Regions from separate parts of the Brassicibacter thermophilus genome, predicted to be linked through region 2. Evidence: a T-box and tRNA genes for the amino acid it is inferred to sense, from the RefSeq annotation. Region 2 holds a T-box; the other regions hold tRNA genes.

Region 1 (9,929 bases), 1.1 Mb from region 2:
AAAATATTCTTAAATTTTATTTTTAATATTGTTCAAAGCATCTTCTATATAATATATTTTTTCATAACTTTCAGCTTCATTTATATTTAACCAAATATAATCTGTATGTTCATCACTTAATAATATATCTCCTGAATTATACTTACATAAATAAACTATGGAAATATATTGTTTTTTCTTTTTTTCATTAATACCTGAACTTATACTGATTATATTTTCAATATTTATATTTAATCCAGTTTCTTCGTATACTTCCCTTTTTAAAGCATCTTCAGGAGTTTCTTTGTACTCCATCTTTCCTCCTGGTATATCCCAACACCCACCTGCAAAATCAGACTTCTTATTTCTTTTTATGAGCAATAATTTATCACCTTTAAAGATAAGAGCTTTAATAATTATTCTAAACATGAATATCTTCTCCTTAGTATTATTGTGAATCAGAACAGCTCTCCATATTTGGATTAGTCATCATTATTTTTTTTATACTTCCAATTAATACATCTTCATACTTTTCTTTATATTTAAAATAATTATTGTCCATCTTTAAAGTATTCCATCCTTCTTGCAATTCATCTTTAGCTTCATCAAACTTATCTAAATTTATCAGCACGTATGCCTTGTTGATAATATAGTAAAATTTAATATCTATCGATTCTTCCAAAATATCATCTGTATACAACATAAGAGCTTCTTCTCCTCTATTTGAATTAACTAATATCTTAGTCATAATAAAAACAGCATTATATTTTGATTCCCGGTCAACACAATTTTCTTTCCATTTTTCAACAGCAGGCAACATATTTATAAGGTCATCATTTAAAGCTAATCCTTCATTAAATATTAGCAAAGACTCGTAATCTTTTATATCATCTCTTTTCAAATATTGTTCTAATATCTCTCTATATATATCTAACTTTTCTTCACGTTCTAACTTTCCATATTTGAATATATAATAATCTATTCCTAACCTATTCCAGTAATTATTTTCTTTTAAACTATTTAAAGTATCTAAAGGATTTAAATCATATAAATGCATTTCTTCATATGGAATTCTACCTACTAAATCTAAATATTCTAAACTTGAAATTGCTTTTTTATACAGAAAGTCGTCATTAGTTAATTCTATATTTTCATAGTCGCCAAATAAAGGAGTACTGTCAATATATTCGTTACTAATTAAATATATATCGTTAAGATAGTCGTCTCGGAAGTACTTCATATTCATATATATTCTCCTTATTATGGTAGCTGATTCTCCTCTAGTAATATTTTTTTCAGGCCTAAAAGTATTATCCTCATATCCAGTAATTATTCCATTATCTACCAAATTTCTAATTATATCATAATATTTATATCCATTATCAAGGTCACTAAATTGTTTATTTTTGCATACAATTGGTGGAGTAGTATAAAAATATGTCAATAGAGCTGCTTCTTCTCTAGTAATATATTTATTAGGATAAAATTTATTACCAGGAAAAATATCTTCAAAATTTATTTGCTCATTCTTTCGATCAATATAATTTTTTATAGCTAAAATATCATTGTATGCCCAAAAATTCATGTCTAAATCTTGATATAACAAACCAGTATTAGCTTCTGTTACTTTTTCTGTAATTTCTTCTTTTATGTCCTCTTCTATTTTTCCATAGCCATCTGAAGAACTTGTCCTTAAGGTATCTAATTGAAAATCATCATTTATTTTTGACTCCTCAGACAATGTACTATCCATAACATTACTCTTAATAGCAGTTCTGTATAAAATTGATATAAACTCACTTCTTGTTATATAATTATCAGGTTTAAATGTACCATCTTCATACCCTTTAAATAATTTAACCTCATTTGTTCCCCACATAATGTCTTCTTCAGCCCAATGTCCAAATACATCAAGAAAATAAGTCCCTGCAAATGAAAAATTAGATAAAGTTAATAACATCAAAACTAATAGTACAGAAATCATGTATTTTTTTTTCTCCATATTTGATACCCCTTATATTTATTTTTTTAATTACATAAACAAAATAATTTATAGTAATTTTAACTTTTATTATACTCATCGTAAATTCCAATTATTACTGTTCTATAAGCAAAATAATATAAATCATCGATCATTATTTTTTTTAGATCTTCTTCACTATTTACATTAGGATGATTAGTAATTTCCATACGACTAATTATATCTTTTAAATGTCTAGAAATATATAAATTAAAATATCTAATTGAAATTTCCTTTAATTCACTACAATAGTTATTTTCAACAAGAAAATTTTTTATTTTATTTTCTTGTTTTTTTTCATTAATATTATCTTCATCTATTAATTTATTTTTTATTTGAATATTTTTCCCTTGCCTATACATACTCCACGCTAAGCCGAGATACATAGTACAGTATGTTCTAAGTAATTTACTATCAAGTATAATTCCTATATAACTATGTTTTCTAATATCATTTATAATCATTTGAGTTATTAACTTTGTAGATTTTTGACTAAAATTATTAAATATAAGCATTACATCATTTTGAAATTTATCATTACAAATCTTTTCTGCTAAAGTAAGCTTATATTCTAACAATTCAACTACGTTCATAATATCACCCTCTGTATAATTTATTCATTTCTACTCATTATATCATGCCTTCAACAACCATATAAATAATGTGAAAATATTAAAAAGTATTTTATCTCACATTTATATTATGAACGCAATTTCTAATTTATGTTATAGGCAAACAGGTTTATACTTCAATTCTAACATATTCTCATTCAACCTAGCAAATTAGAAATTTGTTTTAAAAAACTTTATAATTATAAAATATAAAATCTAATAAATAGTCTATAGTAATGTATCCTAATAATCAAAATATATGATATATTAATATTGCTGGAGGTATTTTTATGGAAATAATTAAATTTAATCAAAAAGAAAAAGTGTATATACCACAACATTTAGTAGATAAACTTAACCATAAAAGCTTCTGCTTTATCGATATTGAAACAACTGGTTTTAACCATATGTATAATAATATTATATTAATTGGTTTATTAATTGTACATAACGATAATATTTGTATCAATCAATTTTTTGCAGAGTCTTCAAAGGAAGAATTGGATCTCCTACGTAATTTCATAAAAGTTGCAAATAAAATTGATTATTTTATTTCATATAATGGAAATAATTTTGATATTCCGTTCATAAATGATAGATGCAGCAAATTTGGCTTAAATTTTAATATTAGTAAGGTACAAAGCATTGATATTTTAAATATACTAAAAAATTACAAACAATTTCTTAATGTAGATAACCTTAAATTAAAAACAATTGAAAAGTTTCTCAAAATCAATAGAACTGACACAATTTCAGGTAAGGATGTTATAACCCTATATAAAAATTATGAAAAAAATAATGATTATAATCTTAAAAAACTAATATTAAAACATAATTATGATGATGTCTATAATCTTCAATTTTTATTAAAAATATTTGATTATATCGAAAATAAAATAAGCTTTAATGTCAATATTAGTACTAAATCTCAAACACAATTGCTAAACATAAACATACAAAATGTATTAAACAATCAAAATTATTTCAGTGTTAAATGCAACACTGATAAATTAAATTTAAAAAAACAAATCTATTTTTCTGAAAATTATTCCTTTATTTGGTTACCTATAGATGGTAATTTAACTATTGATTTTGAAATAAGAAAAAGTAAGTTGTCAGATGGAAAAGAATGTTATTATATTAGTCAATATGATTATCCATTCACTAAACATATAGTTGATACTACAAAATATAAGCTGCCTAAAGGCATATTATTAATACAATATGGTGATATTATAGCTTCAGAAAACTTAAAAAATATTATAAAAGCAATACTTAAGCAATCTATGAAATACATATGAAATTTTTTATATTTTAATATTTAATTTAAAACTATTTAAAATTAAATATTAGGAAAATATTTAAATAATTTACAATTAAAATTGATTCATAATAAAAAACCCTATGAAATTAATCATAGGGTTTTAAATGGTGCCCAGAGGCGGAATCGAACCACCGACACGGGGATTTTCAGTCCCCTGCTCTACCGACTGAGCTATCTGGGCATATATGGTGGGCCTTCAGGGACTCGAACCCCGGACCTGCCGGTTATGAGCCGGACGCTCTAACCAACTGAGCTAAAGGCCCTTATTTTAATTTGTGGTGGGCCTGGGTGGACTCGAACCACCGACCTCACGCTTATCAGGCGTGCGCTCTAACCACCTGAGCTACAAGCCCATTCCTTTATATGGTCGGGGTGGAGGGACTCGAACCCCCGGCCCCATGGTCCCAAACCACGTGCGCTACCAAACTGCGCTACACCCCGATAAATAAAGCAATGTTAATTATTAAATTTTTTATGGTGGGCGCAACAGGGCTCGAACCTATGACCCCCTGCTTGTAAGGCAGGTGCTCTCCCAGCTGAGCTATGCGCCCATATTATTGCCCATATTATTAAAGTAACATTTAGTGGCAGGGGTGGCAGGACTTGAACCCACGACATTCGGTTTTGGAGACCGACGTTCTACCAACTGAACTACACCCCTAATGGTGTAATGGTGGGCCTTCAGGGACTCGAACCCCGGACCTGCCGGTTATGAGCCGGACGCTCTAACCAACTGAGCTAAAGGCCCCTATATAATCAACATCCAATGGCGGAGAAGGAGGGATTTGAACCCTCGCGCCCCGTGAAGGACCTACTCCCTTAGCAGGGGAGCCTCTTCAGCCACTTGAGTACTTCTCCATATCTGGCGGAGAGGGTGGGATTCGAACCCACGTGGGCTTGCACCCTAACGGTTTTCAAGACCGCCCCGTTATGACCACTTCGGTACCTCTCCAATGGTGACCCATCGGCGATTCGAACGCCGGACACCCTGATTAAAAGTCAGGTGCTCTGCCTACTGAGCTAATGGGTCAAATTGGCTGGGGTGGCAGGACTCGAACCTACGAAATGCTAGAGTCAAAGTCTAGTGCCTTACCGACTTGGCTACACCCCAACATATGGCGCACCTAGGAGGATTCGAACCCCCGGCACACGGATTAGAAGTCCGTTGCTCTATCCAACTGAGCTATAGGTGCATATTACTTTAGTTTAAATTTTTACTTTGGAGCGGGTGAAGGGAATCGAACCCTCGCAACCAGCTTGGAAGGCTGGGGCTCTACCACTGAGCTACACCCGCATATTTTAAATGGTGGAGGGGACTGGATTCGAACCAGTGAAGGCTGTGCCAACGGATTTACAGTCCGTCCCCTTTGGCCAACTCGGGAACCCCTCCTCAAATAATGGAGCTGGTGAGAGGACTTGAACCCCCAACCTACTGATTACAAGTCAGTTGCTCTACCAATTGAGCTACACCAGCATGGCGACCTGGAAGAGACTCGAACTCTCGACCTCCAGCGTGACAGGCTGGCATTCTAACCATCTGAACTACCAGGCCGCATCATATTCTTTTTTATGGTGGGCGCAACAGGGCTCGAACCTATGACCCCCTGCTTGTAAGGCAGGTGCTCTCCCAGCTGAGCTATGCGCCCATATGGTGACCCTACCGGGAATCGAACCCGGGTTACCGCCGTGAAAGGGCGATGTCTTAACCGCTTGACCATAGGGCCATGTTTTTTTGGTAGCGGCGAACGGATTTGAACCGCTGACACTGCGGGTATGAACCGCATGCTCTAGCCAACTGAGCTACGCCGCCATATTTCGTATGGTTGCGGGGACTGGATTTGAACCAGCGACCTCCGGGTTATGAGCCCGACGAGCTACCAGACTGCTCCACCCCGCGATGTACATTTAATTAATATAATACTTATTTTATTGGTGCCGGGGACCGGAATCGAACCGGTACGATCTTTTAGGGATCGCAGGATTTTAAGTCCTGTGCGTCTGCCAGTTCCGCCACCCCGGCACTTTATTGGCTCCTGGGGTGGGACTCGAACCCACAACCTACCGGTTAACAGCCGGTTGCTCCACCATTGAGCTACCCAGGAATGTCATCCGGCAACGACCTACTCTCCCAGGACGTCTCCGTCCAAGTACCATCAGCGCTGAGAGGCTTAACTTCTGTGTTCGGTATGGGAACAGGTGTGACCCTCTCGCTATCGTCACCGGATATTTTTAAGGCTTGCGCCTTCAAAACTGCACAGTGAATTTTCCTGGTCAAGTCCTCGACCTATTAGTATCACTAAGCTAAAGATATCACTATCCTTACACCTGTGACCTATCAACCAGGTAGTCTACCTGGGGTCTTACTCTTTAAAAAGATGGGAAATCTTATCTTGAGGGTGGCTTCGCGCTTAGATGCCTTCAGCGCTTATCCTTTCCAGACTTAGCTACTCAGCCATGCTCCTGGCGGAACAACTGATACACCAGTGGTCTGTCCATCCCGGTCCTCTCGTACTAGGGACAGCTCCTCTCAAATTTCCTACGCCCACGACGGATAGGGACCGAACTGTCTCACGACGTTCTGAACCCAGCTCGCGTGCCTCTTTAATGGGCGAACAGCCCAACCCTTGGGACCTACTCCAGCCCCAGGATGAGACGAGCCGACATCGAGGTGCCAAACCTCCCCGTCGATGTGGACTCTTGGGGGAGATAAGCCTGTTATCCCCGGGGTAGCTTTTATCCGTTGAGCGATGGCCCTTCCACTCGGTGCCACCGGATCACTAAGTCCAACTTTCGTTCCTGCTCGAGATGTATCTCTCGCAGTCAAGCTCCCTTCTGCCTTTACACTCTACGCACGATTTCCGACCGTGCTGAGGGAACCTTTGAGCGCCTCCGTTACTCTTTAGGAGGCGACCGCCCCAGTCAAACTGCCCAACTGACAGTGTCCCAAGACCGGTTTCACGGTCTCTGGTTAGAATTTCGGCATCATAAGAGTGGTATCCCAAGGTCGACTCCACCGAAGCTGGCGCCCCGGCTTCTAAGTCTCCCACCTATCCTGTACATACGATACCAAAATCCAATGTCAGCCTGCAGTAAAGCTCCACGGGGTCTTTCCGTCCTGTCGCGGGTAACTCGCATCTTCACGAGTACTACAATTTCACCGGATCCCTTGTTGAGACAGTGCCCAAATCGTTACACCTTTCGTGCGGGTCGGAACTTACCCGACAAGGAATTTCGCTACCTTAGGACCGTTATAGTTACGGCCGCCGTTTACTGGGGCTTAAGTTCACACCTTCGCTTTCGCTAAGCGTTCCCCTTAACCTTCCAGCACCGGGCAGGTGTCAGCCCCTATACATCGTCTTTCGACTTAGCAGAGACCTATGTTTTTGGTAAACAGTCGCTTGGGCCTCTTCACTGCGGCTAAATAAGGCTTCATACAGCTAGTGTATTAACCTCTTTTAGCACCCCTTATCCCGAAGTTACGGGGTCATTTTGCCGAGTTCCTTAACAAGGGTTCTTCCGCTCATCTTAGGATTCTCTCCTCGCCTACCTGTGTCGGTTTGCGGTACGGGTACCTGCTCGCTCGATAGAGGCTTTTCTCGACAGTGTGGAATCAGTTAGTTCGCTACTTATTTTTCGCTCCCCATCACCTCTTAGGATTACTTCTACGGATTTGCCTATAGAAGCTCCCTACTGGCTTAGACACACTCAACCAACGGTGTGCATAACCTATCCTCCTGTGTCACCCCATTTCTCAAACGCTTACAGGTAGTACAGGAATCTCAACCTGTTGTCCATCGCCTACGCCATTCGGCCTCGGCTTAGGTCCCGACTAACCCTGAGAGGACGAGCCTTCCTCAGGAAACCTTAGGCTTTCGATGGGTAGGATTCTCACCTACCTTTCGCTACTCATGCCAGCATTCTCTCTTCTGTATAGTCCACCATTCCTTACGGTATAGCTTCAGTCCATACAGAATGCTCCTCTACCGATACATACGTATCCCACAGCTTCGGTGACAGGTTTGAGCCCCGGAAATTTTCGGCGCAAGACCACTCGACCAGTGAGCTATTACGCACTCTTTAAATGAATGGCTGCTTCTAAGCCAACATCCTGGTTGTCTGTGTAGTCTTACATCCTTTTCCACTTAACCTGTACTTAGGGACCTTAGCTGGTGATCTGGGCTGTTTCCCTTTTGACTACGAAACTTATCTCACGTAGTCTGACTCCCAAGAAACATGACTGTGGCATTCGGAGTTTGATAGGTTTTGGTAGCGTATGAACGCCCCTAGACCATTCAGTGCTCTACCTCCACGTCACTATTACTTGAGGCTAGCCCTAAAGCTATTTCGAGGAGAACCAGCTATATCCGGGTTCGATTGGAATTTCACCGCTACCCACAGGTCATCCGATAGCTTTTAAACGCTAAACGGTTCGAGCCTCCACGAAATTTTACTTCCGCTTCACTCTGCCCATGGGTAGGTCACCCGGTTTCGGGTCTACGACATGCAACTAAAACGCCCTATTAAGACTCGGTTTCCCTACGGCTCCATTGCATAGCAACTTAACCTTGCTGCATATCGTAACTCGCTGGCCCGTTCTACAAAAAGTACGCGGTCGTACATAAAAAGTACTTCCACTGCTTGTAAACATAGGGTTTCAGGTTCTATTTCACTCCCCTCCCGGGGTTCTTTTCACCTTTCCCTCACGGTACTACTTCGCTATCGGTCACCAGGTAGTATTTAGCCTTGGGGGGTGGTCCCCCCAGCTTCCCACAGGGTTTCACGTGTCCCGTGGTACTCTGGAATACAGCTAGAATTCATATCGTTTAACTTACAGGACTTTCACCTTCTATGGTGGTACTTTCCAGAACTCTTCAGCTACGATAATCCTTCTTTTATGCTGCATCCACAACCCCAGTAAAGGAAACCTCTACTGGTTTGGGCTCTTCCCCGTTCGCTCGCCGCTACTTAGGGAATCGATTTTTCTTTCTCTTCCTCGGGGTACTTAGATGTTTCAGTTCCCCCGGTGTCCCCTCAACTACCTATGTATTCAGTAGTTGATACCTAGAGTTTACTCTAGGTGGGTTTCCCCATTCGGAAATCCCCGGATCAAAGCCTACTTGCGGCTACCCGAGGCATATCGGTGCTTATCCCGTCCTTCATCGGCTCCTGGTGCCAAGGCATCCACCCTATGCTCTTAATAACTTGACCAGAAATTGTAGTACTTAGTTACTCTTAGTAGTTACCAGCAATTAAATTGCTAGTATCTATCCATGTATCTAGTACTTACTATATTCACTGTGCAATTTTCAAGGTGCAATGGTGGAGATGAGGAGATTCGAACTCCTGACCCCCTGCTTGCAAGGCAGGTGCTCTCCCAACTGAGCTACACCCCCACGAAATGATTGCCCAATCCTATTTTATTGGACACTCAAAACAAAACAGTACAGAACCCTAAATAGTCTAAATTAAAGTGTTACTCCTTAGAAAGGAGGTGATCCAGCCGCACCTTCCGATACGGCTACCTTGTTACGACTTCACCCCAGTCATCGGTCCTACCTTCGACAGCTGCCCCCAAAAGGTTAGCTCACTGGCTTCGGGTATTACCGACTCCCATGGTGTGACGGGCGGTGTGTACAAGGCCCGGGAACGCATTCACCGCGACATGCTGATTCGCGATTACTAGCAACTCCGACTTCATGTGGGCGAGTTGCAGCCCACAATCCGAACTGGGACCGGCTTATTGGGATTCGCTCACTCTTACGAGCTCGCAGCCCGTTGTACCGGCCATTGTAGCACGTGTGTAGCCCAGGACATAAAGGGCATGATGATTTGACGTCATCCCCACCTTCCTCCGGTTTGTCACCGGCAGTCTCTCTAGAGTGCCCAGCATTACCTGATGGCAACTAAAGACAAGGGTTGCGCTCGTTGCGGGACTTAACCCAACATCTCACGACACGAGCTGACGACAACCATGCACCACCTGTCACCTCAGTCC
Region 2 (9,929 bases):
TTCTGAAATAGAATTTTCTTTATAAAGCAACCATTCTAAGTGGTCATAGTGTTTCATTTTCTTCCCTCCATTTCTTTTTTAAAATATTTCGTCCACGATAAAGACGAGAGGCAATAGTTTTTACAGTAGTACCTTCTTCCTTTGCAATTTCTTCATATGTTTTTTCTTCAAAATAAAATTTTATAATAGTATCGCTGTATATTTTAGGTATACTTTGGCATAAATTAAATATTTTTTGTCTGTTTTCTTTTTTAATTAACACATCTTCTGGAGTTTCACATTGCTGAAAGCTATTATTGTATTCTATTTTACCTGTATCTTCTATTGGCTGTTCATTATATTTTCTAGCTTTCTTTCTTTTCCAGTCAATAGATTTACTTACAGCAATTTTACCAATCCATCCTTTGAAATTATCAAATTTAAATTTCGGAAGGGAAATGTAGATCTGAATGAAAACTTCTTGAGCAATATTTTCTACTTCATTACGGTCTTTTATAAAATTTAGTATTATTGCAAATATATATCCTTTATATTTGTCAACTAATATTTCAAAGGCGGCATCATTACCAGATAAAACTGATTTGACTAATTCTTCGTCACAAGACATATTTCCCCTCCTTTGCTTTAAATTATCAATTGTGTTAAAAGCCTTATTTATATTATTGCTTTTTATAATTATAACGAAAAAATAAATAAAAGTACTGCAAAAAGTACTAGAAAATATATTTGAGAAAATTGCATAATAAAATAATTTAAGAAATTTTGCAAGTTTAAATCTTTATACGACTTTTTAGTTTGTTTTCCTTGTCAATTCAACTAAAAGTTCTAAAACCATTGTTGAAAATATAGCTGACAAATTTATACTTTTTGGCAATTATACAATTCCCTTATTTATGATATAATTTATCTTAAAGAAATATATTAATTGTTTTGAAAAAAATATTATTGAGAATACTGAAAGTACTAGCCTTCAGTTATTTTAGTTATAATATAGGAGGACAATAGATGATTGGGTTAGTATTAGAAGGTGGAGGAGCAAAGGGTGCATATCACATTGGTGCTTATAAAGCTATAAAAGAAATGGGTATTAAAATAGATGGCATCACAGGTACATCAGTTGGAGCTTTAAATGGTGCTATGTTTGCTCAAGGAGATTATAATAAAGCATATGACATATGGTATAATATGAGTTATTCTAGAGTTATGAATGTAGATGATAAAAAGATAGAAAAATTCAAAAACTTTGAATTAGCTAGGGAAGATGTATTAAATTTGATGAAGAGAGTTAGTAGAGTGATAAGTAATGGAGGAATTGACATAACACCATTAAGAGAACTGATTAATGATGTAATAGATGAAGATAAAATAAGAACATCAGGAGTGGATTTTGGGATAGTTACTGTGTCCATTTCAGATATGAAACCATTACAATTGTTTATCGAAGATATACCATACGGAAAACTTCCTGAATATTTAATGGCAAGTGCATATTTTCCAGTTTTTAAGAGAGAAAAAATGGATGGAAAAATATTTATAGATGGAGGATTATATGATAATTTGCCTATAGATTTACTAACTTCTAAAGGTTATAAGAGAATCATAGCCATAAGAACTCATGGTATAGGAAGAAGGAAGAAAATCCATGAAGAAAAACTTGATATAACATATATAGATCCTACTGATGATTTAGGCAAAACCCTTGATTTTAGTATGGAAAATGCAAGGAAAAATCTTAAATTAGGGTATTTTGACGGTATGAAAGTTTTAAAAGGCTTGAAAGGAAGCAAATACTATATAGAACCTAAACAAGATGAAGAATATTTTATAAATCAATTATTAAAACTAGGAGAAGAAAAAATAATAAAAATAGGTCAGGTATTAGGAGTTAAGGGAATACCGTATAGAAGGGCATTATTCGAGTTTATCATTCCTAGAACAATCGACCTATTAGGAATTAATCAAACTTGTGATTATGAAGATATTGTAATAAGGATGTACGAAGTTATAGCAAGTAAGTGTAAGTTGGAAAGATTTAAAATATATAAATATGATGATTTTTGTCAATTAGCCTTAAAAAATTATAATAAAAATAAATTTAAAACAAATTCATTATACAAAATACCAGACTTTATCAAACAAAATGACTTATTATCTAAAATAGCTAGAGAACAAATAATTGATGAAATTATTTCAATAATTTTTAACGATGAAAAATAGTGATGAAAAAAATTACAGGAGTGATGAAATGTTTAAAGAACTTATAAAATCATTTTTTTTCATTTTTATTGCAGAAATGGGTGATAAGACACAAATTATAGCTATGACATTTGCTACACAGTATAAGGCTTTGAAGGTTTTAGTTGGTGTTATGATTGGAGTAGCTTTAAATCATGGATTAGCAATTGTGTTAGGTACATATTTGTCTAATGTTATACCATTAAATACAGTTCAAATTGTTGCAGGTAGCTTGTTTATATTGTTTGGATTGTGGACATTAAAAGAAGACAAAGATAAAGATAAAGAAACTAATAGGAAAGTGTCTTTGGGTCCAGTAATGACTGTAGCACTAGCATTTTTCATTGGAGAGCTTGGGGACAAAACTCAGCTTACAGCTATGACATTAGCTACAGGTGCTACTTACCCATTGTTTATATTATTTGGAACTATATTAGGGATGATTGCAACCAGTGGATTAGGTATTTATGTTGGAGGCAAAATAGGAGATAAAATACCTGAATTCACATTAAAGATAGTGTCTTCATCAGTTTTTATTTTTTTTGGTGTATTAAAGCTATTTCAAACAGTACCTGAAGAGTATATTACTAGTATAAATGTTATTGTTTTTTTTGCTGTTTTAGGTTCTATAATTTATTTGTTATTAATATCAGCTATAAAAAGAAAACAAAATGGTAAAAGTACAGCTTTACAAGAAGCAGCTGCTACTTTATACATTCATACCCAACAGTTAAAAAAGGCTATAGATAATATTTGCTTAGGGAGTGAAACATGTGGTACATGTCAGGGAAAGCAATGTTTGATAGGATTTGTAAAGAAAATATTGAATGATGCCGCTGAAAAGGGAGAGTACTATATACCTGATGAATTATCAGAACTCCCATCATATACGCATAAGGATTTTGATAGAAGTAAAATAGTTTATGCATTTGCATTAACGATTCGATATCTTATAGATTATGGACATTATCAAGATAAAAACTATGCTATAAATAAAGTTAGAGAAGCCTTAGAAATCATAATTTTTAATGAAAACATACAATTTAAAGGAGATATAGATGAATATTTTAATGAAATGAGAAAAAGAGACAAGGCTTTAGCTCAGGAGATAAAAGAAAAAGTTAATGAGATAAGGTAATTTTTACCTTTTACGGCATGATAATTAAGATAAAGAAATTGGACATTTATAAAAATGATAAAATCTCGTTCTTTTAGCTTTCAAAAATTTAAACTTGAAAAATCTAGAAGATATTTTATTATGGAATTATTTCATTGTAAAAATCCTTAAAAACATAATTAAAATCAATAAAAATGGATATAAATATACTAAAGACAAAAAGAAAGGAATGATGATTTTGGAAAGATTAGTAGGAAAAGAAGCACCATGTTTTTCTATGAAAACTGCATTAGGAAATGGTGAAGGTTTTGGAAAAGTAACTTTAGAGGATTATAAAGGTAAGTGGCTTGTAATGTTTTTTTACCCATTAGATTTTACTTTTGTATGCCCAACAGAGATAACTGGATATAGTAAAAGATATGAGGACTTTAAAAAAGAAGGTGCAGAAATTTTAGCTGTTAGCGTTGATAGTGAACATTCACATAAAGCGTGGATAAATGATGGATTAGGTAAAATTAATTTTCCAATAGCTTCTGATATAACAAAACAAGTATCTAGAGACTATGGGGTACTTATAGAAGAAGAAGGAATAGCTTTAAGAGGATTATTCATTATAGATCCAGAAGGGGTTGTAAGATACTCAGTTATTCATGATTTAAATGTAGGTAGGAGTGTAGACGAAACCCTTCGTGTATTAAAAGCATTAAAGACTGGTGGCTTATGCCCTGTTGATTGGGAGGAAGGAGAAGACTTGCTATAAAATAATAAGGAACAGTGTATATGCTGTTCCTTATTATTTTACTTTTAAGATTTTCTTTGATTAAATTAAATTATAATAAAAGACTTATAGTGAAATTATGTATTATAATATTGATATGAAGAAATTGAACAATTATTACAAAGTCAAGACGCAATAAAAATTAAAGGGGGTACTTATGGATTTATTATCTATAAAAGAAAAAGTAGAAGATAGAGAATCTCAAATTTTGGGTATAAAACGTAATTATGCAGTTCTTGTTCCTATATTAGAAATACAAGATGAATTACATCTTTTATATGAAGTAAGAGCATTTAATATGAAAGTTCAACCGGGAGAAATATCTTTTCCTGGTGGACAAGTCGAAAAAAATGAAAGTTATGAAGACGCTGCAATAAGAGAGGCAATAGAGGAGTTAGGAATAACTCAAGATAAAGTTAATATTATTGGAGAGATTGATTATATAGTTTCTCCATACAATTTCATACTTAAACCATTTGTAGGAGTTTTAAGTAATGTGAAATTAAAAGATTTAAAACTTAGTAAAAACGAAGTAAATCATGTATTTACTATTCCTATAAGAGAAATCCTAAACTTTAATCCTTCTATATATTATGTAAGTATAAGTCCTAAACCAGAAGATAATTTTCCATATCACATGATTCCAAATGGAGAAAATTATAGTTGGAGAAAAGGAAGATATCCCATATATTTTTATAAATATAAAGAATATATAATATGGGGTATGACTGCAACTATAACAAATAATTTTATAGATATTATTAAGGAAACAAAAGAATAAAGACGGTTTGCATCGTCTTTATTCTTTTATGAGTAAATTGCAAAAAATTGTATTGTGCAATTTGCTAAATTTATTATTTATATTTAATCAGTAAACATTTGTGTCCAATAAGCTTTACCATTTTTATCTACTGCATAACCTACTCCAATTTTATTAAAGCTAGATGAAAGTATATTTGCTCTATGTCCCTCAGAATTCATCCATCCGTTAACTACAGCTTCAGGTGTACTATATCCAGCAGCAATATTTTCACCGGCAGTTTTGTAGCTTATACCAAAGTTTTTCATCATGTCAAAAGGACTACCATAGGTTGGCGATGTATGGCTAAAATAGTTTTTATCAATCATATCTTGGGACTTTATCCTAGCAACTTTTGAAAGTTCTACATTTTCAGTTAAAGGACTTAACCCTACCTTTGCTCTTTCTGCATTTACCAATTCAATGACTTTTGTTTCCATAGCTCTAACGCTATTTGAAACATTGCTTGTTGTGTTATCTTGTGTTGTTTGGTCTTCTACAGTTTGAGAGCCTTGTTCCACAGTATTTGTATTAGTATTAGTGTTTTGCTCTGGATTGTCTTGGTTAGTAATATTGTCTTGTATATTTGGTGTATTATTTTGAATTGATGTATTGTCTACATTGTTCGAATTTTTTGGTTGAATAATATATTTGAAGTTTGAGTTATTTTGAAAATTCCACTGTATAGTTTTTACATTCCAAGTAGGTGTGCAAGTATAACTAAAACCTTCACCATAGGATATACTTCCAACTGAAATTAATAGAGCAGTAACTATTGATGTGACTACTACTTTTGGTAATAATCTCTTCATTAATTAACAACCTCCTAAATGAATTTTAAAATTAATATATTTAAGTTGGAAAACTAAATATATTTAAATCTGTCTTATAGAGTATAACATTATTGGTTAACATAATAAACCTGTAATTTTTGGACAAGTAGGAATATCCAACTATATGAGATTATATTTGACTAATTTTTCACAATAATGGTTTATAAGAATAAAAAATGATACTTTATAAATAATAATTACATGAAATTGATAATATAAATTTAGTTATAAACAAATATATATATTTTTTATTATAGCAAAAAGAGCAGCCATTTCTTGGCTGCTCCTACCCGATAGCATTAAATAAGTTTTATTTGATGATATACCTTCTTGCCTTTTCTTATCATCAATTTTCCATCTTTAAAGTTTTCAGCTGTAATAACCATGTAAATATCTTTAACCCTATTATTTTCTAAATAGATTCCACCTTGCTGAATTAATCTTCTGCCTTCACCTTTAGAATTAGTAAGTCCAGCTTTCATTAACAGAGTAAGGATATCCATTCCTTCTTTAAATTCATCTAAATTAATTTCAGTTGAAGGAATATCTGATGAGTCACCGCTTCCTCCAAACAATGATTTTGCAGCTTTTCTAGCCTTATCAGCTTCTTCTTTTCCGTGAACGATTTTAGTAAACTCATAAGCTAGTATTTCTTTTGCTTTATTGATTTCAGCACCTTCTAATGCACCTAGCCTTCTTACTTCATCCATTGGTAGGAATGTTAATAATGCTAGGCAATTTTCAACATCTGCATCATCAATATTTCTTAGATATTGATACATATCGTATGGAGAAGTTTTTTCTGGGTCTATCCATACAGCACCTGATTCAGTTTTACCCATTTTCTTTCCTTCACTAGTAGTAAGAAGTTTAAATGTCAGTCCGTATGCAGAAGCAGATTCTTTTCTTCTTATTAAGTCAATTCCTGCAATAATATTAGACCATTGGTCATTTCCTCCAAGTTGAATTTTACAATTGTGTCTTCTGTATAATTCTAAAAAGTCATATGCTTGCATAAGCATATAATTAAATTCTAGAAATGAGAGCCCTCTCTCTAAACGGGATTTAAAGCATTCTGCTGTAAGCATTCTATTAACAGAAAATTGACTTCCTATTTCTCTAATGAATTCAATATAATTTAGGTTATTAAGCCAATCACCGTTATTTATTATATATCCTTTTCCGTCACTTAAATCTATATATTTTGAAAGTTGTTTTTTTATCCCAGAAATATTTTTTTCTAGCTGTTCTTTTGAGAGCATTTTGCGCATTTCAGTTCTCCCTGAAGGGTCGCCAATTTGTGCAGTTCCTCCACCAACTAGAGCAATAGGTATATGACCTGCTCTCTGCATATGCATCATTACCATAACTTGTATAAAATGTCCTATGTGTAAGCTATCAGCTGTTGGGTCAAATCCTATGTAAAAAGTAACAGATTCATTTTCTAGCAATTCTCGTATTTCTTCTTCATGTGTAGCTTGTTCAATAAAGCCTCTTTCTTTTAAGATGTCATATACATTACTCAAAGTAATCCCTCCTGACATGTTTTATAATAAAAAATAAGGGCTTTCTTATCCAGAAAGGACGAGAAAACCCGTGGTACCACCTTATTTACATCTATGAAAGATGTCACTTTTATCATTTTAACGGATGATAACCGCAATGCATTACCATTGAAGCTCCAGAGTGTAATTCATATCCTATGCCCATCAGACTTTTCACCTACCAGTCTGCTCTCTAAATGTAAGCTATAGGTTACTACTAAATCTTTCATAGCCAAATTAGTATATGTTTTGTTATTTATCATAATATATTATTTACTTCGTTGTCAAGAAGAGATTTTTATTATTCGACAATAATTTTTTTACTATTTTCCCATAAGCCGTGGATATTGCAGTAGCTTAATGCATGAATAGTGCCTGATTTATCTAGTTTTATTTTTGTAGAAATAACTGGTTCATTAAATACTCCATTTTCTCCATGAGCAGTAAAGTTATAGCTACCTATTTCAATTGGGAATTTTCCTCCATCCGCAAAAAAGAAAACTTTGATCCATCCTATGTGATGTTCTAAAGTATTGGGATGCTTAATCTCTTCACCTACTACAATTTTTAATTCTACTTCTTCCCCTGATTTAATTTTTTCTGGAACATGAATAACAGGAACGTGTTTTTCACCTTTCCAATCTCCACTTTGCAAGTATTTACCAATAGTCATATTTACAACCTCCTTTGTTATTTTCTATTAATGACTGCAAATATGGATATAAAAATATAATACCCTATATTTATAGAAATATTTTTAGAAATATTTTATTATTTATTCTTGATTATCTACAATGATTAAACAATGCTTTGCAATCATTTACATCTTATATTTATTATATACCCACATTTACATAAATATATCACAAGAGATTCTAACTTATTAGGAGGTTAAATAATGGCGATAGTCAATACTTTTAAATTTAAAGTAATTATATTGCTTTTCTCAATTATTTGGGGGTTTTGGACCGTAAAATTGATAGTAATCGACTTTTATTCTGCCATTAAATAATTTACGTTTTTTATCTGCTTTTTTACCATAAAATTTTTCAAAATCTTCACAAGATGTAATTACATATTTTGACCAAGTTTTAAGTTTATTAAAGCTTTTTCCCATATCCATATATAACTTTTTTACGCTTTTAAATTCATTTAATCTTTCACCGTATGGAGGATTGCATATGATGACACCATAATTTTCCTCTAGATTTATATCTGAGAAATTAGTTTTTCTGAATTCTATACAATCATCTACTCCAGCTTCAAAAGAATTTTCTTTAGCAGCTTTTACTGCCTTATGGTCTATATCAGAAGCATAAATTTTTAAATTAACGTTTTGATCAATGGCTTTTAAAGCTTTAATTTTTTCTGCTTTCCAAATATCTTTACCTATGACTTCCCAATCTTCTGACGCAAAGCTGCGATTTAATCCAGGTGCAATATTTTTACCTATTAATGCTGCTTCTATAGGGATAGTTCCTGAGCCACAAAATGGATCTAATAAAACTCTATCTTTATTCCAATAGCTCAATAACACCATTGCTGCAGCTAATGTTTCTTTAATTGGAGCAATAACACTTTTTACTCTATACCCTCTTTTGTGTAATCCTGCTCCACTAGTATCTATAGTTAAAGTGGCAACATCTTTGAGAAGGGATACCTGTACAGTATATTCAGGGCCATTTTCCTTAAACCATTCTACATTGTATTTTTTTTTAGTTTTTCTACAATTGCTTTTTTAACTATAGCTTGACAATCTGGTACACTAAATAACTTAGACTTTATCGATTTTCCTGTTACTGTAAATTTACCATCAATGCTTATCCATTCATCCCATGGAAGTGCTTTAGTTTTTTCAAATAATTCTTCAAAAGATAAAGCCTTAAATTCACCAATTTTTAATAATACCCTATCGGCACACCTTAGCCATAGATTTGATTTTGGGATACTAGAAATATCTCCTTTAAAGGTAACTTTTCCATTTTCCACTGTTATATCTTTATATCCTAAATTTAAAACTTCTTTCTTAACAATTGATTCTAAACCAAAGGTAGATGTCGCTATAAGTTCTATTTCTTTCATATTTTTTCTCCCACTATATCAATTTTAATTAAATTCAGTATATATAGATTTTGAAGTAAATAATCAATCTCTATAGTTATTATAACAAATGAGGAAATTTCATATTAAAATAATTTAAGAAATTTTGACCTTGTAGTAATTATGCAATTTCATTTTTATCTTTTATTACTTTCTTTTGACATCTGCCTGTCAAATATATAGCAAAACCAATAAGACATATTATTGCATTGCTTAGGACCATAGCAAACCAAACGGATTTTTCCCCAAGATTGGTATAATTTTTAAATATAAGAATTAATGGAATTCTTAATCCCCACAGTCTACCAGCCATAATTATCATAGCTAAAATGGTATGTCCTGAGCCTTGAAATGTACCGATGAAAATTTGAAAAAAGCCCATCAAAGGTAATGCGAGAGTTATCAATTTTAAATAATAAGTACCTTGTTCTAATACTTCAGTACTATTTGCAAAAAGGTCTACAACATTGTCTGCTATACTAAATATAAGTATTCCACCTGCTGCCAAAAATATTGTTGATAA
Region 3 (9,929 bases), 770 kb from region 2:
CTATTAAGGTTACAATTGTTGGCTCTCTTGAATTGTTTAGAACTGTTAAAGTATAGGTATAAACCCATCTTGGTGAATTGGGTGTTCCTGCTCCTTTAGGAATTTTATTTGGAGCACTTTTTATTAGGTCATATCTTAGGGGTATAAACTCAGTTTGTATATCCTTAGTTATTTTAACATTTCCTATATCATCATTACCTCTAGGCAATGTATCTACAGTTGCAGAAATATCAACGTCTGTTAGTGGAACATCAAATGAAACAGGTAGTCCAGTTTCTCTAAATGTATCATCAGCCATAAGTGTTACACTAAAGCTATAGGTTTCATTTGGTGCTAAATCTTTTATATTTAACCAATTAATTGTTATTGTATTGTCTGGATTAATTACAACCAAATCTGGGTCGATGGATGCAGAAACAAAGGACGTTCCATCTGGAATAGTAATGGTTGTAGTTAAATTATAAGCTGTATCTGTTAGATTAGTATTAGAAAAATTAACATCAAAACTTGCTGCATTTCCAACTACTGCTTTTATCGGATTCGGATTTGATGATATATTAAAATCACTTGGGTTAATAGCCACGTATAATCACCTCCATAAAAAAACTTACTATAGTTTATGATTACTATTTTATGAATGTGATTAAACATTTAAAAATAGGTGCTAGTTTACTAACTAGCACCTATCAGTTAAATTTTTTTCATAGAAAAATTTTTCATCAATTTTCAGCTTTCTTCTTTTAATTTCAATAATTATACTATTCAATATTACTGACTGTTTTTTATATTCCTCATCATTCAATCTATCAAATACATTATGTAGTCTATTTATTTCACAATACATTCTTTTTAATAGTTCTTCATTACTTAAGTTTTTAAATGGATTAATTTTACATACATTCACAGCTATCCTCCTTATCGAATAAACGTTTTTAGTAAATTACAAATAGAACTATTATATAACTTTTTCACACATTCATCTTTCTCTGTAACTATTAACATATATATAGTTTATTCAATAAGGAAAAAATAATAACTATTTTTTATTAACTATTTTTCTTACGTCTCCAATTAAATACAATGAACCACTGAATAATATAACATCATTCTTATCTGCTACTTCATATGCTTTGTTTACTGCTTTAACAATATCTTTTTCGATATAATAATTTGAATTATATTTTGCCACCTTTTCAGCTAATTCTTCAGCTTTCATAGCCCTATAAATATTAGGTTCAGTTACTATTACTTTATCAGCTAATGGAACAAGCTGTGATACCATATTATCTACATCTTTATCTTTTAATATTCCAATTCCTAATACTATTTTTCTGTTTTTAAAAATATTATTAATGGTCTTTTTTAATACCATTATACCTTGAAGATTGTGAGCACCATCAATTAAAAAAATGGGATCCCTTTTTAAGAGCTCTAATCTCCCATGCCACCTTGCCTTAAGTAAACCATTTCTTATGCTATTATCTTTTAACTTTATAGTATCGTTTTTTCTCAATTCTAATAAGGTTGTTACTGCAGTAGCAGCATTAAATATTTGATGTTCACCGATAATATTTATTTTTAGATTATCAAAATAACAGTTTTGATATTTAAAACTAAAAATACTACCATATTCAGAAATCTCTTTAATTATTATGTTTTTTGTTGGAACATAAATTAACTTAGCATTTTTAGATTTAGCAACTTCATTAATTACTTGTTCTGCACCTTTTTCTTGTGGATAACTAATAACTAAACAATCATGTTTTATTATACCCGCTTTTTCCCAGGCAATTTTCTCTATTGTATCCCCCAAAATATCAGTATGATCCATAGATATTGTAGTTATTACTGATGCTAACGGCTTTTCTATTACATTTGTAGAGTCATATCTACCTCCTAACCCAACTTCCAAAACCAAATAATCTATTGCTTCTTCTTTATAATATTGAAAAGCAATAGCCGTTACTATTTCAAATTCCGTAGGGTGATTATACCCTTGATTTACCATTTCTTCGACCTTATTTTTAACTTTTGCAGTTACATCAGCTAATCTATGGTCAGGTATATCTTCATTATTTATTTTTATCCTTTCATTAAATCTTTCAAGATAAGGAGAAGTATAGAGTCCTACTTTATATCCTTCTTCTTTTAAAATATTTTCAATAAAAGATGCAGTAGAGCCTTTACCATTTGTTCCAGCAATATGAATTACTTTTAATCCTTTATGAGGGTCACCAAGTAGTTTTAACAACATTTTAATATTCTCTAAACCTAATTTTGATCCAAATTTTTTTGTCCCATGAATATATTCCAAAGCTTCATTATAATTCATACTCTCACTCCCATATTTATGATATCATCATTGATACTAGTATTCATATTGTATAATTAATTTTGCTACAAGACAAGATAAATATAGCTTACATAAAATCTCTACATTTTAATCATATTGCTTTAGAAAATAAATTTTTATAGCTGTTTTAATTTTAAATTAATTCAATGAATATATCAACTTCCAATTTAAAAATATCTAGTTTTTTAATGCTTACAAGTGATATAATATAAATATCAATAATGAAAAAAGGAGGACGTCTAATGTATGCCTTGTTCCTAATATTAAATGATCTAAGCAAGTTAAATGACATTCATGAGATTTTTTACGAAGTTGGAGTAGGTGCAACTACTTTTGACAGCATAGGTATGGGAAAAGTTTTATTAGAACATAACGAGAATGTACCTATATTTGCAAGTATTAGAAGACTCATAGAAGGAAATAGACCATATAATAAAACCATCATAAGTGTAATAAGAGATGAACAAAAATTGAAAAAAGTAATAACACGCATTAATAATAAACTTGACAATATGAAAAATCAAGGTATTGGATTTATGTTTGTAGTTCCCGTACTAGAATGTTATGGCTATAAAGTTGAAGAAAAAAATAGTAATAATTAATTGTACATAATAAAAGATATGTATCATACATATAAAATACATATAAAAATGCAAGGTCGGAATTAATCATCAACCTTGCATTTTTATATGTATTAAAGTTGGTGTGCCTAGAGGGACTTGAACCCCCAACCTTCTGATTCGTAGTCAGACACTCTATCCAGTTGAGCTATAGGCACTTAAAATGGAGGCGGCACCCAGATTCGAACTGAGGATAAAGGATTTGCAGTCCTCTGCCTTACCACTTGGCCATGCCGCCATATATCATTTACTATTAAAAAATAATTGGGGTGGATAAAGGGATTCGAACCCTTGGCCTCCAGAGCCACAATCTGGCGCTCTAACCAACTGAGCTATACCCACCATGATGTAAAATAATAAAGTTAAATAAAATCTATAGACAAAAATCTATAGACTATCAAAACTATAATGGAGCGGGTGAAGGGAATCGAACCCTCGCAACCAGCTTGGAAGGCTGGGGCTCTACCACTGAGCTACACCCGCAAATATGGAGCGGAAGACGAGATTCGAACTCGCGACCCTCGCCTTGGCAAGGCGATGCTCTACCACTGAGCCACTTCCGCATGTTATATACAAATGGTGGAGGGGACTGGATTCGAACCAGTGAAGGCTGTGCCAACGGATTTACAGTCCGTCCCCTTTGGCCAACTCGGGAACCCCTCCTTAAATAAAATGGAGCTGGTGAGAGGACTTGAACCCCCAACCTACTGATTACAAGTCAGTTGCTCTACCAATTGAGCTACACCAGCATGGCGACCTGGAAGAGACTCGAACTCTCGACCTCCAGCGTGACAGGCTGGCATTCTAACCATCTGAACTACCAGGCCGCATCATATTCTTTTTTTATGGTGGGCGCAACAGGGCTCGAACCTATGACCCCCTGCTTGTAAGGCAGGTGCTCTCCCAGCTGAGCTATGCGCCCATATGGTGACCCTACCGGGAATCGAACCCGGGTTACCGCCGTGAAAGGGCGATGTCTTAACCGCTTGACCATAGGGCCATGTTTTATATGGTTGCGGGGACTGGATTTGAACCAGCGACCTCCGGGTTATGAGCCCGACGAGCTACCAGACTGCTCCACCCCGCGATGTACATTTAATTAATATAATACTTATTTTATTGGTGCCGGGGACCGGAATCGAACCGGTACGATCTTTTAGGGATCGCAGGATTTTAAGTCCTGTGCGTCTGCCAGTTCCGCCACCCCGGCACTTTATTGGCTCCTGGGGTGGGACTCGAACCCACAACCTACCGGTTAACAGCCGGTTGCTCCACCATTGAGCTACCCAGGAATGTCATCCGGCAACGACCTACTCTCCCAGGACGTCTCCGTCCAAGTACCATCAGCGCTGAGAGGCTTAACTTCTGTGTTCGGTATGGGAACAGGTGTGACCCTCTCGCTATCGTCACCGGATATTTTTAAGGCTTGCGCCTTCAAAACTGCACAGTGAATTTTCCTGGTCAAGTCCTCGACCTATTAGTATCACTAAGCTAAAGATATCACTATCCTTACACCTGTGACCTATCAACCAGGTAGTCTACCTGGGGTCTTACTCTTTAAAAAGATGGGAAATCTTATCTTGAGGGTGGCTTCGCGCTTAGATGCCTTCAGCGCTTATCCTTTCCAGACTTAGCTACTCAGCCATGCTCCTGGCGGAACAACTGATACACCAGTGGTCTGTCCATCCCGGTCCTCTCGTACTAGGGACAGCTCCTCTCAAATTTCCTACGCCCACGACGGATAGGGACCGAACTGTCTCACGACGTTCTGAACCCAGCTCGCGTGCCTCTTTAATGGGCGAACAGCCCAACCCTTGGGACCTACTCCAGCCCCAGGATGAGACGAGCCGACATCGAGGTGCCAAACCTCCCCGTCGATGTGGACTCTTGGGGGAGATAAGCCTGTTATCCCCGGGGTAGCTTTTATCCGTTGAGCGATGGCCCTTCCACTCGGTGCCACCGGATCACTAAGTCCAACTTTCGTTCCTGCTCGAGATGTATCTCTCGCAGTCAAGCTCCCTTCTGCCTTTACACTCTACGCACGATTTCCGACCGTGCTGAGGGAACCTTTGAGCGCCTCCGTTACTCTTTAGGAGGCGACCGCCCCAGTCAAACTGCCCAACTGACAGTGTCCCAAGACCGGTTTCACGGCCTCTGGTTAGAATTTCGGCATCATAAGAGTGGTATCCCAAGGTCGACTCCACCGAAGCTGGCGCCCCGGCTTCTAAGTCTCCCACCTATCCTGTACATACGATACCAAAATCCAATGTCAGCCTGCAGTAAAGCTCCACGGGGTCTTTCCGTCCTGTCGCGGGTAACTCGCATCTTCACGAGTACTACAATTTCACCGGATCCCTTGTTGAGACAGTGCCCAAATCGTTACACCTTTCGTGCGGGTCGGAACTTACCCGACAAGGAATTTCGCTACCTTAGGACCGTTATAGTTACGGCCGCCGTTTACTGGGGCTTAAGTTCACACCTTCGCTTTCGCTAAGCGTTCCCCTTAACCTTCCAGCACCGGGCAGGTGTCAGCCCCTATACATCGTCTTTCGACTTAGCAGAGACCTATGTTTTTGGTAAACAGTCGCTTGGGCCTCTTCACTGCGGCTAAATAAGGCTTCATACAGCTAGTGTATTAACCTCTTTTAGCACCCCTTATCCCGAAGTTACGGGGTCATTTTGCCGAGTTCCTTAACAAGGGTTCTTCCGCTCATCTTAGGATTCTCTCCTCGCCTACCTGTGTCGGTTTGCGGTACGGGTACCTGCTCGCTCGATAGAGGCTTTTCTCGACAGTGTGGAATCAGTTAGTTCGCTACTTATTTTTCGCTCCCCATCACCTCTTAGGATTACTTCTACGGATTTGCCTATAGAAGCTCCCTACTGGCTTAGACACACTCAACCAACGGTGTGCATAACCTATCCTCCTGTGTCACCCCATTTCTCAAACGCTTACAGGTAGTACAGGAATCTCAACCTGTTGTCCATCGCCTACGCCATTCGGCCTCGGCTTAGGTCCCGACTAACCCTGAGAGGACGAGCCTTCCTCAGGAAACCTTAGGCTTTCGATGGGTAGGATTCTCACCTACCTTTCGCTACTCATGCCAGCATTCTCTCTTCTGTATAGTCCACCATTCCTTACGGTATAGCTTCAGTCCATACAGAATGCTCCTCTACCGATACATACGTATCCCACAGCTTCGGTGACAGGTTTGAGCCCCGGAAATTTTCGGCGCAAGACCACTCGACCAGTGAGCTATTACGCACTCTTTAAATGAATGGCTGCTTCTAAGCCAACATCCTGGTTGTCTGTGTAGTCTTACATCCTTTTCCACTTAACCTGTACTTAGGGACCTTAGCTGGTGATCTGGGCTGTTTCCCTTTTGACTACGAAACTTATCTCACGTAGTCTGACTCCCAAGAAACATGACTGTGGCATTCGGAGTTTGATAGGTTTTGGTAGCGTATGAACGCCCCTAGACCATTCAGTGCTCTACCTCCACGTCACTATTACTTGAGGCTAGCCCTAAAGCTATTTCGAGGAGAACCAGCTATATCCGGGTTCGATTGGAATTTCACCGCTACCCACAGGTCATCCGATAGCTTTTAAACGCTAAACGGTTCGAGCCTCCACGAAATTTTACTTCCGCTTCACTCTGCCCATGGGTAGGTCACCCGGTTTCGGGTCTACGACATGCAACTAAAACGCCCTATTAAGACTCGGTTTCCCTACGGCTCCATTGCATAGCAACTTAACCTTGCTGCATATCGTAACTCGCTGGCCCGTTCTACAAAAAGTACGCGGTCGTACGTAAAAAGTACTTCCACTGCTTGTAAACATAGGGTTTCAGGTTCTATTTCACTCCCCTCCCGGGGTTCTTTTCACCTTTCCCTCACGGTACTACTTCGCTATCGGTCACCAGGTAGTATTTAGCCTTGGGGGGTGGTCCCCCCAGCTTCCCACAGGGTTTCACGTGTCCCGTGGTACTCTGGAATACAGCTAGAAATCATATCGTTTAACTTACAGGACTTTCACCTTCTATGGTGGTACTTTCCAGAACTCTTCAGCTACGATAATCCTTCTTTTATGCTGCATCCACAACCCCAGTAAAGGAAACCTCTACTGGTTTGGGCTCTTCCCCGTTCGCTCGCCGCTACTTAGGGAATCGATTTTTCTTTCTCTTCCTCGGGGTACTTAGATGTTTCAGTTCCCCCGGTGTCCCCTCAACTACCTATGTATTCAGTAGTTGATACCTAGAGTTTGCTCTAGGTGGGTTTCCCCATTCGGAAATCCCCGGATCAAAGCCTACTTGCGGCTACCCGAGGCATATCGGTGCTTATCCCGTCCTTCATCGGCTCCTGGTGCCAAGGCATCCACCCTATGCTCTTAATAACTTGACCAGAAATTGTAGTACTTAGTTACTCTTAGTAGTTACCAGCAATTAAATTGCTAGTATCTATCCATGTATCTAGTACTTACTATATTCACTGTGCAATTTTCAAGGTGCAATGGTGGAGATGAGGAGATTCGAACTCCTGACCCCCTGCTTGCAAGGCAGGTGCTCTCCCAACTGAGCTACACCCCCACGAAATGATTGCCCAATCCTATTTTATTGGACACTCAAAACAAAACAGTACAGAACCCTAAAATAGTCTAAATTAAAGTGTTACTCCTTAGAAAGGAGGTGATCCAGCCGCACCTTCCGATACGGCTACCTTGTTACGACTTCACCCCAGTCATCGGTCCTACCTTCGACAGCTGCCCCCAAAAGGTTAGCTCACTGGCTTCGGGTATTACCAACTCCCATGGTGTGACGGGCGGTGTGTACAAGGCCCGGGAACGCATTCACCGCGACATGCTGATTCGCGATTACTAGCAACTCCGACTTCATGTGGGCGAGTTGCAGCCCACAATCCGAACTGGGACCGGCTTATTGGGATTCGCTCACTCTTACGAGCTCGCAGCCCGTTGTACCGGCCATTGTAGCACGTGTGTAGCCCAGGACATAAAGGGCATGATGATTTGACGTCATCCCCACCTTCCTCCGGTTTGTCACCGGCAGTCTCTCTAGAGTGCCCAGCATTACCTGATGGCAACTAAAGACAAGGGTTGCGCTCGTTGCGGGACTTAACCCAACATCTCACGACACGAGCTGACGACAACCATGCACCACCTGTCACCTCAGTCCCCGAAGGGAAAGTCCTATCTCTAGGACGGTCCGAGGGATGTCAAGCCCTGGTAAGGTTCTTCGCGTTGCGTCGAATTAAACCACATGCTCCGCTGCTTGTGCGGGCCCCCGTCAATTCCTTTGAGTTTCAGTCTTGCGACCGTACTCCCCAGGCGGAGTGCTTATTGTGTTAACTGCGGCACTGAAGGATGTCTCCCCCAACACCTAGCACTCATCGTTTACGGCGTGGACTACCAGGGTATCTAATCCTGTTCGCTCCCCACGCTTTCGTGCCTCAGCGTCAGTTACAGTCCAGAGAGTCGCCTTCGCCACTGGTATTCTTCCTAATATCTACGCATTTCACCGCTACACTAGGAATTCCACTCTCCTCTCCTGCACTCAAGTTATGCAGTTTCAAATGCTTACCTCGGTTAAGCCGAGGGCTTTCACATCTGACTTACATGACCGCCTACGCACCCTTTACGCCCAGTAATTCCGGACAACGCTCGCCCCCTACGTATTACCGCGGCTGCTGGCACGTAGTTAGCCGGGGCTTCCTCCTAAGGTACCGTCATTATCTTCCCTTAGGACAGAGCTTTACGACCCGAAGGCCTTCATCGCTCACGCGGCGTCGCTGCATCAGGGTTTCCCCCATTGTGCAATATTCCCCACTGCTGCCTCCCGTAGGAGTCTGGACCGTGTCTCAGTTCCAGTGTGGCCGTTCACCCTCTCAGGCCGGCTACCCATCGTCGCCTTGGTGAGCCGTTACCTCACCAACTAGCTAATGGGACGCGGGACCATCCTATACCGCTAACACTTTGACTCACATACCATGCGGTATTAGAGTTTCATGGGGTATTAATCCCGGTTTCCCGAGGCTATCCCCCAGTATAGGGCAGGTTTCCCACGCGTTACTCACCCGTCCGCCACTAAGCTTTAACTATTCCATCCGAAGACTTCCTAATTAAAGCTTCGTTCGACTTGCATGTGTTAGGCACGCCGCCAGCGTTTGTCCTGAGCCAGGATCAAACTCTCGCATTAAAAAATTTTATCTAAAAGCCTAAGCTTTTACTCTTCAGAATTAACAGGTTCTGTACTGTTTAGTTTTCAATGTTCAATTTTAGCGACTTTTTTAATATACCATACTTTCTTTTTCTTGTCAAGCACTTTTTATCTTTTTCTTTAAATTATTTTCATCGGTTCATTGTAAAATTAAATGCAACAGGTAAAAAATATAGAACCATAGTGAGAAATCCTGTATGATATAGTTATCCAAACTAAAAAAAATATAGGGAGGTCTCACTATGGTTCAATCTAATTGTACCACGAAAAGACGCTCTTTTAAACACCTAAATGTATATGAGAGAGGAAAAATTGCAGCTCTTTTAGCGGAAGGAAAGAGCCTTCGATATATTGCAAGACAACTTGGTCGTAATGCTAGCACCATTAGTAGAGAAATAAAAAGAGGGACTGTAACTCAACTTAAGTACGATTTATCGACTTATGAAGCCTATTTTCCTGAAGCAGGCCAGGCAGTATATGAAAAACGCCGTAAAAACTGTGGTGCTAAATGCAAGCTTTCACATGCCAAGGAATTTATTGAGTTTGCTGAAAAAAAGATGTTAGCAGAAAAGAAGTGGTCTCCAGATAGCATCGTAGGGTATTGCAAAAGAGATCCTAAATGGAAGGAAAAACCGATGGTTTGCACAAAAACTCTATATAATTACATAGACAGAGGATTTCTTAAAGTACGCAATATTGATTTACAACTCAAACCTAGATTAAAACCTA

What was found. A T-box is a leader RNA that pairs with one kind of tRNA and senses whether it is charged. The one in region 2 lies ahead of tyrS (tyrosine--tRNA ligase), so its partner is inferred to be a tRNA-Tyr.
Region 1: it encodes a tRNA-Tyr, which carries the amino acid that the T-box ahead of tyrS (tyrosine--tRNA ligase) is inferred to sense. The anticodon was not compared.
Region 3: it encodes a tRNA-Tyr, which carries the amino acid that the T-box ahead of tyrS (tyrosine--tRNA ligase) is inferred to sense. The anticodon was not compared.

The regions. Positions count from the first base shown of each region.
Region 1 is NZ_AP042446.1:2,127,335-2,137,263, forward strand. It holds gene ACZ41D_RS10165 (NUDIX domain-containing protein) at 10-408, opposite strand; gene ACZ41D_RS10170 (S-layer homology domain-containing protein) at 428-1,981, opposite strand; gene ACZ41D_RS10175 (hypothetical protein) at 2,041-2,592, opposite strand; gene ACZ41D_RS10180 (ribonuclease H-like domain-containing protein) at 2,901-3,911, shown strand; tRNA gene ACZ41D_RS10185 (tRNA-Phe) at 4,040-4,115, opposite strand; tRNA gene ACZ41D_RS10190 (tRNA-Ile) at 4,121-4,197, opposite strand; tRNA gene ACZ41D_RS10195 (tRNA-Ile) at 4,211-4,287, opposite strand; tRNA gene ACZ41D_RS10200 (tRNA-Pro) at 4,299-4,375, opposite strand; tRNA gene ACZ41D_RS10205 (tRNA-Val) at 4,410-4,485, opposite strand; tRNA gene ACZ41D_RS10210 (tRNA-Trp) at 4,520-4,595, opposite strand; tRNA gene ACZ41D_RS10215 (tRNA-Ile) at 4,606-4,682, opposite strand; tRNA gene ACZ41D_RS10220 (tRNA-Ser) at 4,702-4,792, opposite strand; tRNA gene ACZ41D_RS10225 (tRNA-Ser) at 4,798-4,886, opposite strand; tRNA gene ACZ41D_RS10230 (tRNA-Lys) at 4,889-4,964, opposite strand; tRNA gene ACZ41D_RS10235 (tRNA-Gln) at 4,969-5,045, opposite strand; tRNA gene ACZ41D_RS10240 (tRNA-Arg) at 5,051-5,127, opposite strand; tRNA gene ACZ41D_RS10245 (tRNA-Gly) at 5,155-5,228, opposite strand; tRNA gene ACZ41D_RS10250 (tRNA-Tyr) at 5,239-5,324, opposite strand; tRNA gene ACZ41D_RS10255 (tRNA-Thr) at 5,333-5,408, opposite strand; tRNA gene ACZ41D_RS10260 (tRNA-Asp) at 5,410-5,486, opposite strand; tRNA gene ACZ41D_RS10265 (tRNA-Val) at 5,505-5,580, opposite strand; tRNA gene ACZ41D_RS10270 (tRNA-Glu) at 5,584-5,658, opposite strand; tRNA gene ACZ41D_RS10275 (tRNA-Met) at 5,668-5,744, opposite strand; tRNA gene ACZ41D_RS10280 (tRNA-Met) at 5,755-5,831, opposite strand; tRNA gene ACZ41D_RS10285 (tRNA-Leu) at 5,865-5,954, opposite strand; tRNA gene ACZ41D_RS10290 (tRNA-Asn) at 5,962-6,036, opposite strand; rRNA gene rrf (5S ribosomal RNA) at 6,042-6,158, opposite strand; rRNA gene ACZ41D_RS10300 (23S ribosomal RNA) at 6,202-9,142, opposite strand; tRNA gene ACZ41D_RS10305 (tRNA-Ala) at 9,252-9,327, opposite strand; rRNA gene ACZ41D_RS10310 (16S ribosomal RNA) at 9,419-9,929, opposite strand, start outside.
Region 2 is NZ_AP042446.1:457,867-467,795, forward strand. It holds gene ACZ41D_RS02250 (hypothetical protein) at 1-57, opposite strand, end outside; gene ACZ41D_RS02255 (RNA polymerase sigma factor) at 44-607, opposite strand; gene ACZ41D_RS02260 (patatin-like phospholipase family protein) at 1,006-2,217, shown strand; gene ACZ41D_RS02265 (TMEM165/GDT1 family protein) at 2,207-3,373, shown strand; gene ACZ41D_RS02270 (peroxiredoxin) at 3,591-4,112, shown strand; gene ACZ41D_RS02275 (NUDIX hydrolase) at 4,288-4,911, shown strand; gene ACZ41D_RS02280 (CAP domain-containing protein) at 4,995-5,741, opposite strand; gene tyrS (tyrosine--tRNA ligase) at 6,062-7,288, opposite strand; T-box leader at 7,340-7,545, opposite strand; gene ACZ41D_RS02290 (class II SORL domain-containing protein) at 7,608-7,979, opposite strand; gene ACZ41D_RS02295 (THUMP domain-containing class I SAM-dependent RNA methyltransferase) at 8,253-8,846, opposite strand; gene ACZ41D_RS02300 (THUMP domain-containing protein) at 9,005-9,388, opposite strand; gene ACZ41D_RS02305 (MATE family efflux transporter) at 9,528-9,929, opposite strand, start outside.
Region 3 is NZ_AP042446.1:1,229,706-1,239,634, reverse strand. It holds gene ACZ41D_RS05860 (isopeptide-forming domain-containing fimbrial protein) at 1-583, opposite strand, end outside; gene ACZ41D_RS05855 (hypothetical protein) at 677-904, opposite strand; gene ACZ41D_RS05850 (bifunctional folylpolyglutamate synthase/dihydrofolate synthase) at 1,037-2,332, opposite strand; gene ACZ41D_RS05845 (hypothetical protein) at 2,596-2,955, shown strand; tRNA gene ACZ41D_RS05840 (tRNA-Arg) at 3,055-3,131, opposite strand; tRNA gene ACZ41D_RS05835 (tRNA-Cys) at 3,138-3,211, opposite strand; tRNA gene ACZ41D_RS05830 (tRNA-His) at 3,239-3,315, opposite strand; tRNA gene ACZ41D_RS05825 (tRNA-Gly) at 3,383-3,456, opposite strand; tRNA gene ACZ41D_RS05820 (tRNA-Gly) at 3,462-3,536, opposite strand; tRNA gene ACZ41D_RS05815 (tRNA-Tyr) at 3,551-3,636, opposite strand; tRNA gene ACZ41D_RS05810 (tRNA-Thr) at 3,647-3,722, opposite strand; tRNA gene ACZ41D_RS05805 (tRNA-Asp) at 3,724-3,800, opposite strand; tRNA gene ACZ41D_RS05800 (tRNA-Val) at 3,820-3,895, opposite strand; tRNA gene ACZ41D_RS05795 (tRNA-Glu) at 3,899-3,973, opposite strand; tRNA gene ACZ41D_RS05790 (tRNA-Met) at 3,984-4,060, opposite strand; tRNA gene ACZ41D_RS05785 (tRNA-Leu) at 4,094-4,183, opposite strand; tRNA gene ACZ41D_RS05780 (tRNA-Asn) at 4,191-4,265, opposite strand; rRNA gene rrf (5S ribosomal RNA) at 4,271-4,387, opposite strand; rRNA gene ACZ41D_RS05770 (23S ribosomal RNA) at 4,431-7,371, opposite strand; tRNA gene ACZ41D_RS05765 (tRNA-Ala) at 7,481-7,556, opposite strand; rRNA gene ACZ41D_RS05760 (16S ribosomal RNA) at 7,649-9,179, opposite strand; gene ACZ41D_RS05755 (IS30 family transposase) at 9,443-9,929, shown strand, end outside.